Regions from separate parts of the Lysinibacillus sp. YS11 genome, predicted to be linked through region 1. Evidence: riboswitches for the same ligand, from Rfam matches in the RefSeq annotation. Region 1 holds a riboswitch; the other holds the start of a gene.
What was found. A riboswitch is a leader RNA that binds a small molecule or an ion and turns the genes downstream of it on or off. The one in region 1 is predicted to bind S-adenosylmethionine.
Positions count from the first base shown of each region.

Region 2: linked by a shared signal. The riboswitch ahead of LBYS11_RS01990 (O-acetylhomoserine aminocarboxypropyltransferase/cysteine synthase family protein) and the one ahead of LBYS11_RS07830 (YezD family protein) in region 1 are both predicted to bind S-adenosylmethionine.

Region 1 is NZ_CP026007.1:1,647,530-1,653,481, reverse strand. Features, by position in the region: gene LBYS11_RS07855 (formate--tetrahydrofolate ligase) at 1-910, opposite strand, end outside; gene LBYS11_RS07850 (cold-shock protein) at 1,124-1,324, shown strand; gene LBYS11_RS07845 (amphi-Trp domain-containing protein) at 1,470-1,748, shown strand; gene LBYS11_RS07840 (VOC family protein) at 2,121-2,906, opposite strand; gene LBYS11_RS07835 (flavin reductase family protein) at 3,056-3,541, shown strand; gene LBYS11_RS07830 (YezD family protein) at 3,632-3,823, opposite strand; SAM riboswitch class I at 3,858-3,953, opposite strand; gene LBYS11_RS07825 (DUF418 domain-containing protein) at 4,124-5,218, opposite strand; gene LBYS11_RS07820 (TetR/AcrR family transcriptional regulator) at 5,202-5,804, opposite strand; gene LBYS11_RS07815 (phosphopantothenoylcysteine decarboxylase domain-containing protein) at 5,908-5,952, opposite strand, start outside.
Region 2 is NZ_CP026007.1:415,791-421,742, forward strand. Features, by position in the region: gene LBYS11_RS01980 (DASS family sodium-coupled anion symporter) at 1-1,257, opposite strand, end outside; gene LBYS11_RS01985 (glycerol-3-phosphate acyltransferase) at 1,453-2,085, opposite strand; SAM riboswitch class I at 2,241-2,354, shown strand; gene LBYS11_RS01990 (O-acetylhomoserine aminocarboxypropyltransferase/cysteine synthase family protein) at 2,470-3,771, shown strand; gene LBYS11_RS01995 (hypothetical protein) at 4,101-4,484, shown strand; gene LBYS11_RS02000 (homoserine dehydrogenase) at 4,948-5,934, shown strand.

The DNA of each region.
Region 1 (5,952 bases):
CCGCTTCTGTCACCACAATATCAGCTAGCTTACGAGCGGTTTGTGTCGCCATAATAGAATTACAGCCGTGGGCAATATTCGCAAATGGACCACCATGGATAATAGCAGGTGTTCCCTCTAATGTTTGAACTAGGTTTGGCTTAAAGGCATCTTTTAATAATAGTGTTAAGGCACCCTCTACCTGTAAATCACGCACAAAGACAGGCTCACGCTCGAAAGTATAGCCAATCACAATACTAGCGATGCGCTCACGTAAATCCTCAATGCTTGTGGCTAAACAGAATACTGCCATAATTTCAGAGGCAACCGTAATATCAAAGCCATCCTCACGCGGCATGCCTTGAACAGGACCACCTAATCCCACCACTACCTTACGAAGGGCACGATCATTTAAGTCCATGACACGCTTCCAAATAATGCGTCGTGGATCAATGTTAAGTGTATTACCTTGGTGGATATGATTATCAATAAATGCGGATAAAGCATTGTTAGCTGTTGTAATCGCATGAAGGTCGCCAGTAAAATGTAAATTAATATCCTCCATTGGTATAACTTGTGCGTAACCTCCGCCAGTTGCGCCACCTTTTACGCCCATAACTGGACCTAATGATGGTTCACGTAATGCGACCATCACCTTCTTATCTAATTGATGAAGGGCATCTGCTAGTCCAACAGTCACAGTCGACTTTCCTTCACCAGCTGGGGTTGGACTTATAGCTGATACTAATACTACCTTTGCATCCTCGCCCTGAGCAGTAATTTTTAATGGGTCGATCTTTGCTTTGTAGCGTCCATACTGCTCAAGAGCATCCTCTGGAATACCCGCAGCATTGGCAATTTCCGTAATAGGTTTGATCACTGCTTGACTAGCGATTTCTAAATCTGATAATGGTTGATTTTTCGTTGTCATTTGGCATCCTACTTTCTATGTTGTTCATTTCCATTATAGTCTTAATTGTGAAAAAAAAGAAAGCCAGATATGCAAGCATTTCGTCAATCAATTGACTTATTTGTTCAATTCCTGTATGTTCTAAGAGAAAATGCAATTTTTTCACATTTTCTCAATGAGTGCACCATTTATTTAACTTTATTTTACATTCAAGCGCATTGGAGGCGAATGCTTATGCAACAGGGGATCGTAAAGTGGTTCAATAATGAAAAAGGTTATGGCTTTATTGAATGTGATGATGGCGAAGATGTATTTGTTCATTTTACGGGCATCCAGGAGGAAGGCTTCCGTACACTTGAAGAAGGTCAAAAGGTTTCATTTGATGTTGTGGAAGGCAATCGTGGACCCCAAGCATCAAATGTTGTAAAACTATAAGCGTAATGGGACTATCCGTGTAGTTCCAGATTAGCAGCGGATTAGGAAATGCATCGTTTCCTTCATCCGCTTTTTGTATTGTTTTATAAGCTGAATGCCCCCTCCATGTTATAATAGAAGTAACAAGACGTAAGGAGGGATTTCGATGCAAAAACAAAATAAACCCATGACTGAAGTTATTTTGAAGCATAAAGAACGACAAAGTGTAGCAGAATTTGCAGCAACACTGGAAACGTTTGCAAAAAAGCTTAAAGAAAATGGTGAATTCACTTTTGTTCAAGACACAGAGCCAACAGTTGTCAGCCCAAGTGAACAGCTCAAAATCGAATACTCCTATACAAAAAAGGGCGACAAGCATTCATTTGAAATTGAATTTGATTGGTATACAGGTACAGAAACACCGAGAAAAATGACAATTGAATAATAATTGGCAACGAAAATCCACTTCTCTGATGAAGTGGATTTTTCCATATTGTTGAATTAAAGATCATGTCACTAGCTAAAACTTTCTAGCAAGGTGAGGAGGTGATTTCGCTCCAGGGTCTCCTCTGTAACGCTAAATCCACAGGAAAGCAAGTAGCCAGCATCAGAAATTCTATTGATGGTTTTGTTTTTCAATACTTATGTAAAAAGGCGGAAGCAAAAGTGTTTCAGCCCATAAAAATACCGAGCTATCCACTAAAACGCTTACGAAGTGTTTCGGAATAGTTCGGTTTTTCTAGTTATCATGTTTGTTAATTTAAAGATTATTCAGCTTTATGAAGGTCCCAGTTAGTTATGGCCCAGCCTTTTCTCATTATCGATTTATCCAATAAAAAGCACCAGGGCAAACTAAAGTTTCCTTTGTTCGTTTAGGATCCTTTAATGTCACACCAAATGGTCCCTCTTTGACATGACCAAGTGTCATTGTCATCGCGCTCTCTTCCTCATAGAAATCTAAGCGCATATTCGGTAGCTGTAGTGACAAATACTGCTCATATTGCGTAGGCACTGGTAGCTGTAACACCTCTTGCCACAGCTTAACTGTTGCCTGCATGTCCTTGACGTAGAATTGGACGGATTCCATCGTTATAGCCTGTTTGACATCAATGGCACCACTTGCCTTTAATTGAACCAAACGCTCTTCATCTTCCTCCGCCCATTCAATCAAAAATGGAAAATCAATTGGCAGATCTGGCTTACCAAAATGCAGTAGCTTCCATTCTACCACAGTGCCATCTGGTCTTGTTCTGCTACATGCATCTGGTCCATATACTTCATAGCCCAATGCTCGCAAGCGTCGACCCTCTTCCTCAATATTTTTTGTGCGCAGAGCAATTCGAGAAAATCCCTGGCGCTCTTGATCACGTTTAAACGTATAATGTAGGGAATATGGGTATTGTGCCGCTTGCTCAAATAAATCACGATCATAGATAGCAATTTGTTCAATATAGCTTAAGCCAAAGTAGCTTAACGTATTATAAGTCCCCCACATCGTGTGCTGCCCACCATTCACTGTATGGACATTTCGTTTATTGAAGAAAACCTTTATATTTTCTGGTGATTCCACTTGATGAACCAAATGATCAAAATATAAAGTCATGGCCATTCCCCTTTCTTTCCCCATTACCTTTACCTGTATGTTTGATTAGTTTAAAATTTACTCAAGAAAAGGAGTTACTAGTAGGATATGAAAAAAAGTTTCGTTTACCTACAAACTCCGTTCACTAATTTCATAAAGAGGTGATTTGAATGACAGATTTAGTAGCTGCTTTTAAATTGGCATTAGGTAATTATCCTACAGGCGTAACAGTTGTCACGACATGTCATGACACAAAACCGATTGGCTTAACCGTCAATTCCTTTGCATCTGTTTCAATCGACCCGCTCCTTATTTTGTGGTCACTCGATAAAAAATCTCAGCTCCATCCTTATTTCACGACTGCGCCAAATTTTGCGGTCAATATTTTAGCGAGTGATCAAGAGCATTTATGTACACTATTTGCCAGTAAAATCCCTGATCGCTTTGCACAAGCAAAATGGTCAACTTCCTCTTTAGGACTACCGATTTTACATGATACAGCAGCTAATTTACAATGTAAAACATTTCAGCAAATCGATGCTGGCGACCATACCATTTTTATTGGGCAGGTCGTAGACATTACAAATGCTCAAAAAGAGCCTTTGCTTTATCATCGCCGTCATATCGGTCCCATACCAAAAAGCTTTTATAGCTAGCCTTTACACAAAAAAAGGGCCACTTGTAAGCACAGGAAATCCTTCATGCTTATAGGTGGCCGTTTGACATAAGTTCTACTGAAATCATTGTTATTTTTTCTGCGGAAATCTCTGCTTTTCAAGCCTATTAATTTGCACAATCACACCATCTTGAATCGTAATATGCACTTCACCAAATTCAAGATTTTGAATCGCCTTCGCAATTGCCTCTAGTTTCTTATCATCTACTTTTACTGACTGAGCCATACGATACACCCCTTCTTTTTTATCCTTATTGTTCATAAAGAGGCCAACGCATCAAACTGATTGATAGCCCCTCCTATCTCTCAGACACCATCTGTTGGATTTGGCACCTGTTGTTCGGTTGCCGAGGCTTCATTGGGCCAAGTCCCTCCACCTCTCTTGATAAGAGTACTGCGTTTCTTGAAAATAATTCTATAATTCTGCTATAGGAATGTCAATACAAAATATTAGAAAACCTAGTTGAATACTATGCAATATGTCGTTTAGATTAAAAGACTCCCTAAACCTAAAGTATTTTATGCCTAGTCAGTGAGAAATAGATGGCAATCCATTAATTTATTACAAGCTCCATTTCCTCATCATGAATTCAAGTGGGCCTCGATGATGTTTAGTCCTCCACCATACAGAAACAACGACACATCCCAAAAAATAACAGCAGGCATACAGCATGGAAAAAGCAAGTGTTTGGTTCTCCAGCTTTTGGCAAATAATTAGTATTCCAATGCCTATAACAACATGGCCAACATAATGCGTTAAAGACATTTGTCCTGTTAATATGAAAGACTGAATAACTTTATTTTTACATGTCTCTACAAGATAGATGGAGCCAACAATGATGACAATAGCCGAAGCCGAATTAGATAGGACATACATCATATTCGGGGGAATCGGTCCTGTATCAAATAAATACAATGCACTCTCTACATCTAATAAATGAATGGTTGTCATCTTAATGAATAACGTTGAACAAGTCTCAGTCATGATGACTAACAATAAACCTATCACCAGTAATTTTTTTCTTAATGTATGATTTGTTAAATCTAATGTGCCCATTACCATACCTATCAGAAAGAAGCAAATCCAGGGGAATAGTGGATGATAGCCATTAAACATCAAATTTCTTATAAATCCTGCTGGTGTCCAAAAATCAAGATACTCTAGTAGCACATATGTTGGATGCCAACCAGCAAGGTAACTAAATTGAATTTGAAGCCATTGTGAAAGGATAAGGATGGCACCGATTATGAAGATCATCATTTTCTTGGATTGGGCAATCAACCAAGCAGCAACAAACATATACACGCCATAATAATGTAAGATATCTCCTGTCCAGCCGATTGCATATAATATTATCCCTATCGTAAATAACAAAAGCGCCCTCTTCCACAAAGTAAGTCGATTTTGACGAAGAAGGATTGGGTCCTTACTCTCTCTAGCCTGACGAGTCATTAAGGCTGTCCCTATTCCTGCTAGCATGACAAATACGGCCGAAGCACGTCCCTCGAAAAGATGTTGGAAGGCAATTAACCATGTTGAACCATTCGTTGTAGAACCTGTTATGACGCCAAAATTGACAATGAACATGCCAAGCATGGCGAGAGCTCTTGCAAAATCAAGACCTTCAATGCGCCGATCATCATTTCTTTTTGTCATCTTTGCCCCCTTGGATAACGCTATGTACAGCCTCCTTCCAAATAGCCCTATAGTTCAATTGGTTGCCTGTTAACATGAAATTACCGATATTATCATAGACGAGGGCTAGCATCTGTGCCTTCGCTTCTATATGTGGAGTATCCTCTAGCACGCCTAGCTGTACGCCATATCGTAGGATAGCAACAAAGCTCGTTAAAAAGCTGGTTTCTAGCTCTACTAATTGTCTTTTATAGTTTTCATCGCGGGCCGCTAATAGTACATATTGATTAAATATTTTATTAAAATAAGGGTCCTTGTCCTGTGCCTCAATAGATTTATAGCCTAGCTTAAGTAATTCCTCCTTAAAATTAGCAGAAGAAAGCTCTTTATAATCCACAGCGACATCATGTTGAATTTCTTTATACAATTCATCAAATATGAAAGCGATTAATTGATCTTTTGATTGAAAATAATAGTAAATGGCTGGTTTTGAAATACCGACCTCTGTAGCAATCATTGCTAAGCTTGTTTTTTCAAATCCATTTTCCGCAAACATCCCATAAGCAATTTCTATAATTTTGTGAAAAGTTTGTTCTTTATTTCCCATTATTACCCTCCTTTTTTTACCGACCGTTAAGTAAATATTATAGGATGCTAACCTTTTAGACAAGAAAAAACTGTGTAGAAATATTTCTCTACACAGTTCACATTTATTGATTTTGTAAATACATCATTAAAGCTTCTGCTGTTTTTTG
Region 2 (5,952 bases), 1.2 Mb from region 1:
TGTGGAGGCTAAAACGATAAACACAGGTATAAGTGCTGAGGCTAAGCTAGTTGCGCTTGCAAAACCTAAATGAATCAAAATGTTAAATAAAGTTACGAGTGCGATGGTTGCTAGTAAAGGCATAGTATCTAGCCCAAGTGAACCAAAAACTTTATCTGATAACCATGCAGCACCCTGCGTATTTAGTAAAATGGTTCCTAACATAATGCCTACCGCAAAGACGATAATTGTCCCCCATGGAATATGAGGCTCAACTTCCTTCCATGAATACACACCGATTTTAGGCATTAATAGAATCGCGATAGCAATAATTGTGACTGTTGTCGTATCAAATGGATGTAGCTTCCCTTCAGTTGCCCAGAAAAATAGTAAAACTACGGATGTAATGATTAAACGAATTTCAGGAGCCTTTAATGGGCCAAGCTCTGCAAGCTGTTTTTTGATGACCTCTTTACCACCTTCGATATTGCTAGTCTCAGGTTTAATTAAAGCAATCATAATGAAAAATAAAAAGATCGACATAATAATTGAGAAGGGGGCTGCATAAAGTAGCCAAGCACCCCATGAAATATCCACATTAAATTGCTCTTGGATAAAGTTTAAAGCCACCATATTTTGAGCTGCTGCAGTTTTAATACCAATATTCCAAATGGAAACGGCTTGTACCGAAGTAATAACTAATAAGGCAGCAAGCCGACTATCACGTGGTAAACCAAATGCTGCCACCATTCCAAGCAAAATCGGTACTACTGCGCCAGCTCGTGCTGTAGCAGAAGGTACAAAAAATGCGAGGACGATAGACACTAAAATAGCGCCAAATACGATAGCTTTTGTTTTCGTTCCTACCAGTGAAAGAATCCAAAGTGCAAGTCGTTTATGTAGATTAGTAATTTGCATTGCTGCGGCTAGAAAAAGAGCTGCTGCTACTAAAGCAACGGCAGAATTACTAAAGCCACTTAAAGATAATTTTAATGCGCTAGCTGTTCCTAGCTCTGTAGTTGGATTATCCATTGACGGAGCGAGTCCTAGTAAAACAGTTACTAGTGCAATGATCATGGCCGAGCTCACAGGATATGAAACGGCCTCTGTAACCCAAAGGATGACTGCAAAAGCTAAAATGGCTAAAGCTCGTTGCCCAGCTATAGGTAAATCACCATTGTTAGGTAAAAAGGTAATAATGATTAGTAACGCGAATGCCAAGCCAATCCATAGTGGCTTTAAATTAAGTTTTGTAGCTGCTTGCTTTGGTGAAGACATATTTTCTCATCCTTTCTACGATAAAAATGACGATTATTATCCATAACATCGGCCTGTATAATGTTTTATTGAGATAAGAATATGTCTATTTTATTGTAGAAAAAAATCTATGTGAAAATGGTGTTTTTTACAGCAATATGAGTAGATAAAGAGAAAAAATACGGTCACAAAAAATACAAAAATATCCATTAAATATTATTTCTTTTTCTTAAAGGCAGAAGTTACTTTAGGCTCTGTTCCATTGACTAATCGTTTAATATTTTCGAGGTGCAGGATGATGGCTATGCCAAAAAGAAGAAGAGCTATAATGGTTGGGCCAATGCCAGGAATCCATAAATAAGTTGCTGTACAAAACACGAGATAAAATTCTAGAACACCTACAATTAAATAATTTGTTGCAAAGGATAAAATAACAAATAAAATAAGTGCAAATAAACCAATCTTCCAATCAACAGCAAGTAAAATACCAATGATGGAGGCCGTTCCTTTCCCGCCGTTGAAGCCCATGTAGAAGGGGAAATTATGACCTAAAATAACCCCAGCAGCCATAATATAAGTAAGCAGCCAAATTTGTTCTTCTGTTAAATGAATAGCGTCCGCTAGATAAAAATGTGCACCTATAATAGCGACAACGCCTTTGCCTATATCGATGAGGGCTACTAAAACGCCATACTTCCAGCCAAGGGAAAGAGTGGCATTAGAGGCACCAGCATTACCGTGGCCAGCCTTTTTTAAATCAACCCCCGATAAAAATTGAGCCACTTTAGAGCCGTGAATACAGCCTATTATATAGCCAATCATAAGAAAAATGATCACGGCCTTTACCATAAAAATACTCCTCTCAAAATTTTTTCTAAAATAGTGTATGCGTTCATATTACGTATAAGAGCAGACAGAAGTTTCGGAAAAAATAAAATTTACATGTTGACAGAAAAAAACTCTATGTTTATACTGTGTAACAACGATGGAAATTGAATCTCATACTCTTATCAAGAGCGGCGGAGGGATAGGCCCTATGATGCCCGGCAACCAGTAAGCAATGAGCTTACTAAGGTGCTAATTCCTACAGATTCTTACTTGGATCTGGCAGATAAGGGGAGGAAAACTTGCAACCGCAACCCTCTTCTTAGCTGAAGAGGGTTTTTGTTTTCTACAGAAAATCCTCCTCATCTCCGGTACCATCGTAAAAAAATAACCATTTGGAGGTACACAATGACAAATTTTAAACCAGAAACATTGCTGTTGCATGGTGGTCAAGAGCCAGACCCAGTGACGGGATCTCGCACAGTTCCAGTCTATCGCTCAACTGCTTTCGTATTTAAAGACACTGCTCATGCGCAACGTCTTTTTGCCTTAGAGGAAGCAGGGAACATTTACACACGAATTACCAATCCAACAGTTGATGTGTTTGAAAAACGTGTGGCTTTATTGGAAGGTGGAACAGCAGCAGTAGCACTTTCATCTGGTGCAGCAGCTATCGCATTTTCCATTTTAAATCTAGCTGGAGCTGGTGATGAGATAGTAGCAGCTAGTTCTTTATATGGTGGTACGTATAATTTATTCGCTAACACATTACCAAACTATGGTATTAAAACAATTTTTGTAGATGAAACAAACCCAGAGAATTTCAAAGCAGCGATTACTGATAAAACAAAAGCTGTTTTTGCAGAGGTTTATGGTAATCCAAGTTTAAAGGTTTTAGATATTGAGGCAGTAGCTAAAATTGCACATGATAATGGTCTACCATTAATTATTGACAGCACGTTCGCTTCTCCTTACGGTTCTACACCTATTGAATACGGCGCAGATGTTGTAGTTCATTCAGCAACTAAATGGATAGGAGGTCATGGTACAACTTTAGGGGGCGTTGTTGTAGACGCTGGTAAGTTTGATTGGACTAGCGGTCGATTCCCTGGTTTTACTGAACCAGATGCCTCTTACCATGGTCTACGTTATGGAATTGATACAGCTTCTGCTGCCTTTGCTACAAAGCTACGTGTACAATTATTACGTGATTTTGGTCCAACATTAAGTGCTGATGCTGCTTTTAATTTATTGCAAGGGTTAGAAACGCTTCATCTGCGTATCCCTAAACACAACGAAAATGCATTGGCAGTGGCTGAGTATTTACAAAACCACCCATTTGTGGAGTATGTAAATTATAATGGCCTAGAAGATTTTCCGACACATGAGTTAGCAAAAAAATATTTAAGAAATGGCTTCGGTTCAGTGCTTACATTTGGCATAAAGGGTGGACGAGAAGCTGGGCGAAAGCTTATTGATAGCGTGAAATTATTTTCACATGTAGCAAATGTAGGTGATGCAAAGTCATTAATTATTCATCCAGCTTCCACTACTCATCAGCAACTATCAGCAGACGAATTAGTTCAAGCTGGTGTAACCGAGTCGCTCATTCGCTTATCCATCGGTTTAGAGGCAGTAGAGGATATTATTGCTGATTTAGATCAAGCCATTACACAGGCTACAACAACTGAACAAACAGTAGAAGCTTAAAGTTTAAAGAAAATGGTAAGATGTTGTGACGTTAACGTATTTTCTCATTCGATTAGCCTCATTTGGTAATGCGTTAAACGTTGCTACATCAATCTATTACTGCATCCGTTAATTATCAGAACCTTATAAAAAATAATACCAAGTAATTTTATATGTATTATTGACTTTGTTAAATCCATGTTATATACTAGGAAATAAGTTAACAGTACGAAAATTTTTTTAAAAGGTAAATGTTTCATAAGTGCTCCCCCACTTTTGAATATATAGAAGAGTAGTTGCCTAGCCAGTGACTACTCTTCCCAAAAACTGATGATAAAGGAGTGTTTAAAATGGGTAACATCTATAGTGCGCAAAACATTGTATCCTATCTAATATATGAGCTAAATGAAGGGCATGTATTTGTCAACAATAAATCCATTCAACACCTTCTTACATCAGTCGAAAGAAAATGGCAGGAAGTATTTGGTCATACAGCATTTCAAGAACATGTTTTTACTGAAAAGGACTTTACTGTAAAGGAAGTATTTGAGGCATATGAACAGTACGGTGTGAGCCATATCTCACTTCCTGCGACAGAGTTTTACTTGAAGTATGGTACATTTCAATTAGTGGAACGTACGTATGCAATACCAAATTTTACAGAAGAAGAGATTAGTCTTGTTCAACAAGCTTTAGCACAATATCGTTATCAATTGCTTTCAAAAGCAAGTTAAAACCCCCTCATATTTTTAAGCTCATTCTCTGCTGCTACAGGGAATGAGTTTTTTCTTTAAAGGGATTGTTATGAGTGTCTGAGCATACATATATATAATAGAAGAAAGACATTCATATATTGAAATTTAAATAGTCAATATTTGTTCAAATCTTATAGATTGATTAATAAAACGTATAATAAAGGGAATGAAACCGATTTCTTTTGCACATCTAGAGAAAACAAATGTCCTTCCTAGAAAGATTTTTCTTGTGCAAAGCGTGTATTTGCGTTACAATTTTCTTTAAGTTAAATTTTGAATTATTTGAATTTGTATGTGTCCTAACACATATAGAAATAGCGAAACTCATACAAAGAGAGTTGTTGGCTAAAGACTGCGGTGGGTGTCAAATTGTCATGACACAACCCCATGGAAAATTAGCTTTAATGAAACTGCGGAATGTAAGTTGGAGGGAATAACAAGAATGGCAACTATAAAGGCAGCGATTTTAGGATTTGGAACGGTAGGTCAGGGGATTTACCATATTTTAAATGAAAAACGAGAAGAGCTAAAAAATAAATTAGGTATTGAATTAGAGGTAGCGAAGATTTTAGTGACAGATGCTAGTCGTGAACGTGTACCAGGTACAGCACATTTAATGACAACAAGTATGGATGAAGTCTTAGCAGAGCCAGGTATGCAGGTAGTGTTTGAAGCAATTGTGAACGAAGAACCTGCATACAGTTATTTAAAGCGAGCGGTGGAACATAAATGTCATGTTATTACTGCCAATAAAGTGATGTTTGCCAAACGAGGTTTGGAGTTGCAGGATCTTGCAAAAGCTAATGGCGTTTTTGTAGGCTATGAGGCTACTACCGCTGGTGGCGTACCTGTGATAAAAACAATGAAAAATATCTTACTTGTAAATGATGTAAGTCGTATACAAGGTGTCTTAAATGGCACATGTAATTATATTTTAACAAAAATGCGTGCACAGGGCTGGTCGTTCGAAACAGCTTTAAAAGAGGCACAAGGCTTAGGTTATGCCGAAGCAGATCCATATAATGATATATCTGGGCAGGATGCATTTAAAAAATTAATGATATTAAGTGCCTTAGCTTTTGGTGAGCAGCCTGACTGGTCAGATGTAGAGGTAATTGGGATCGATAGTATCTCTGCTGAACAGGTTCATGAAGCATGTGAAAAGGGTCTTCGTTACCGCCATGTTGCTGAGGTGGAAAAACTAGCTAACGGTAAGATTATTGCAAAAGTAGGTCCTCAACTAGTTGATAAAGAGCATCCACTTTATCCAGTCGATGATGTGTTCAATGCGGTGGCATTAGAGACTAACTATATTGGTACATTAACATTAATCGGTCCTGGAGCAGGGATGTATCCAACAGCGAGTGTCATGGTAGAAGATTATGCTGAAATCATTGGGAAAAGAGCAGGATTTGTTGTGACAATCTAATAAAAGCTTTAAAAAAGG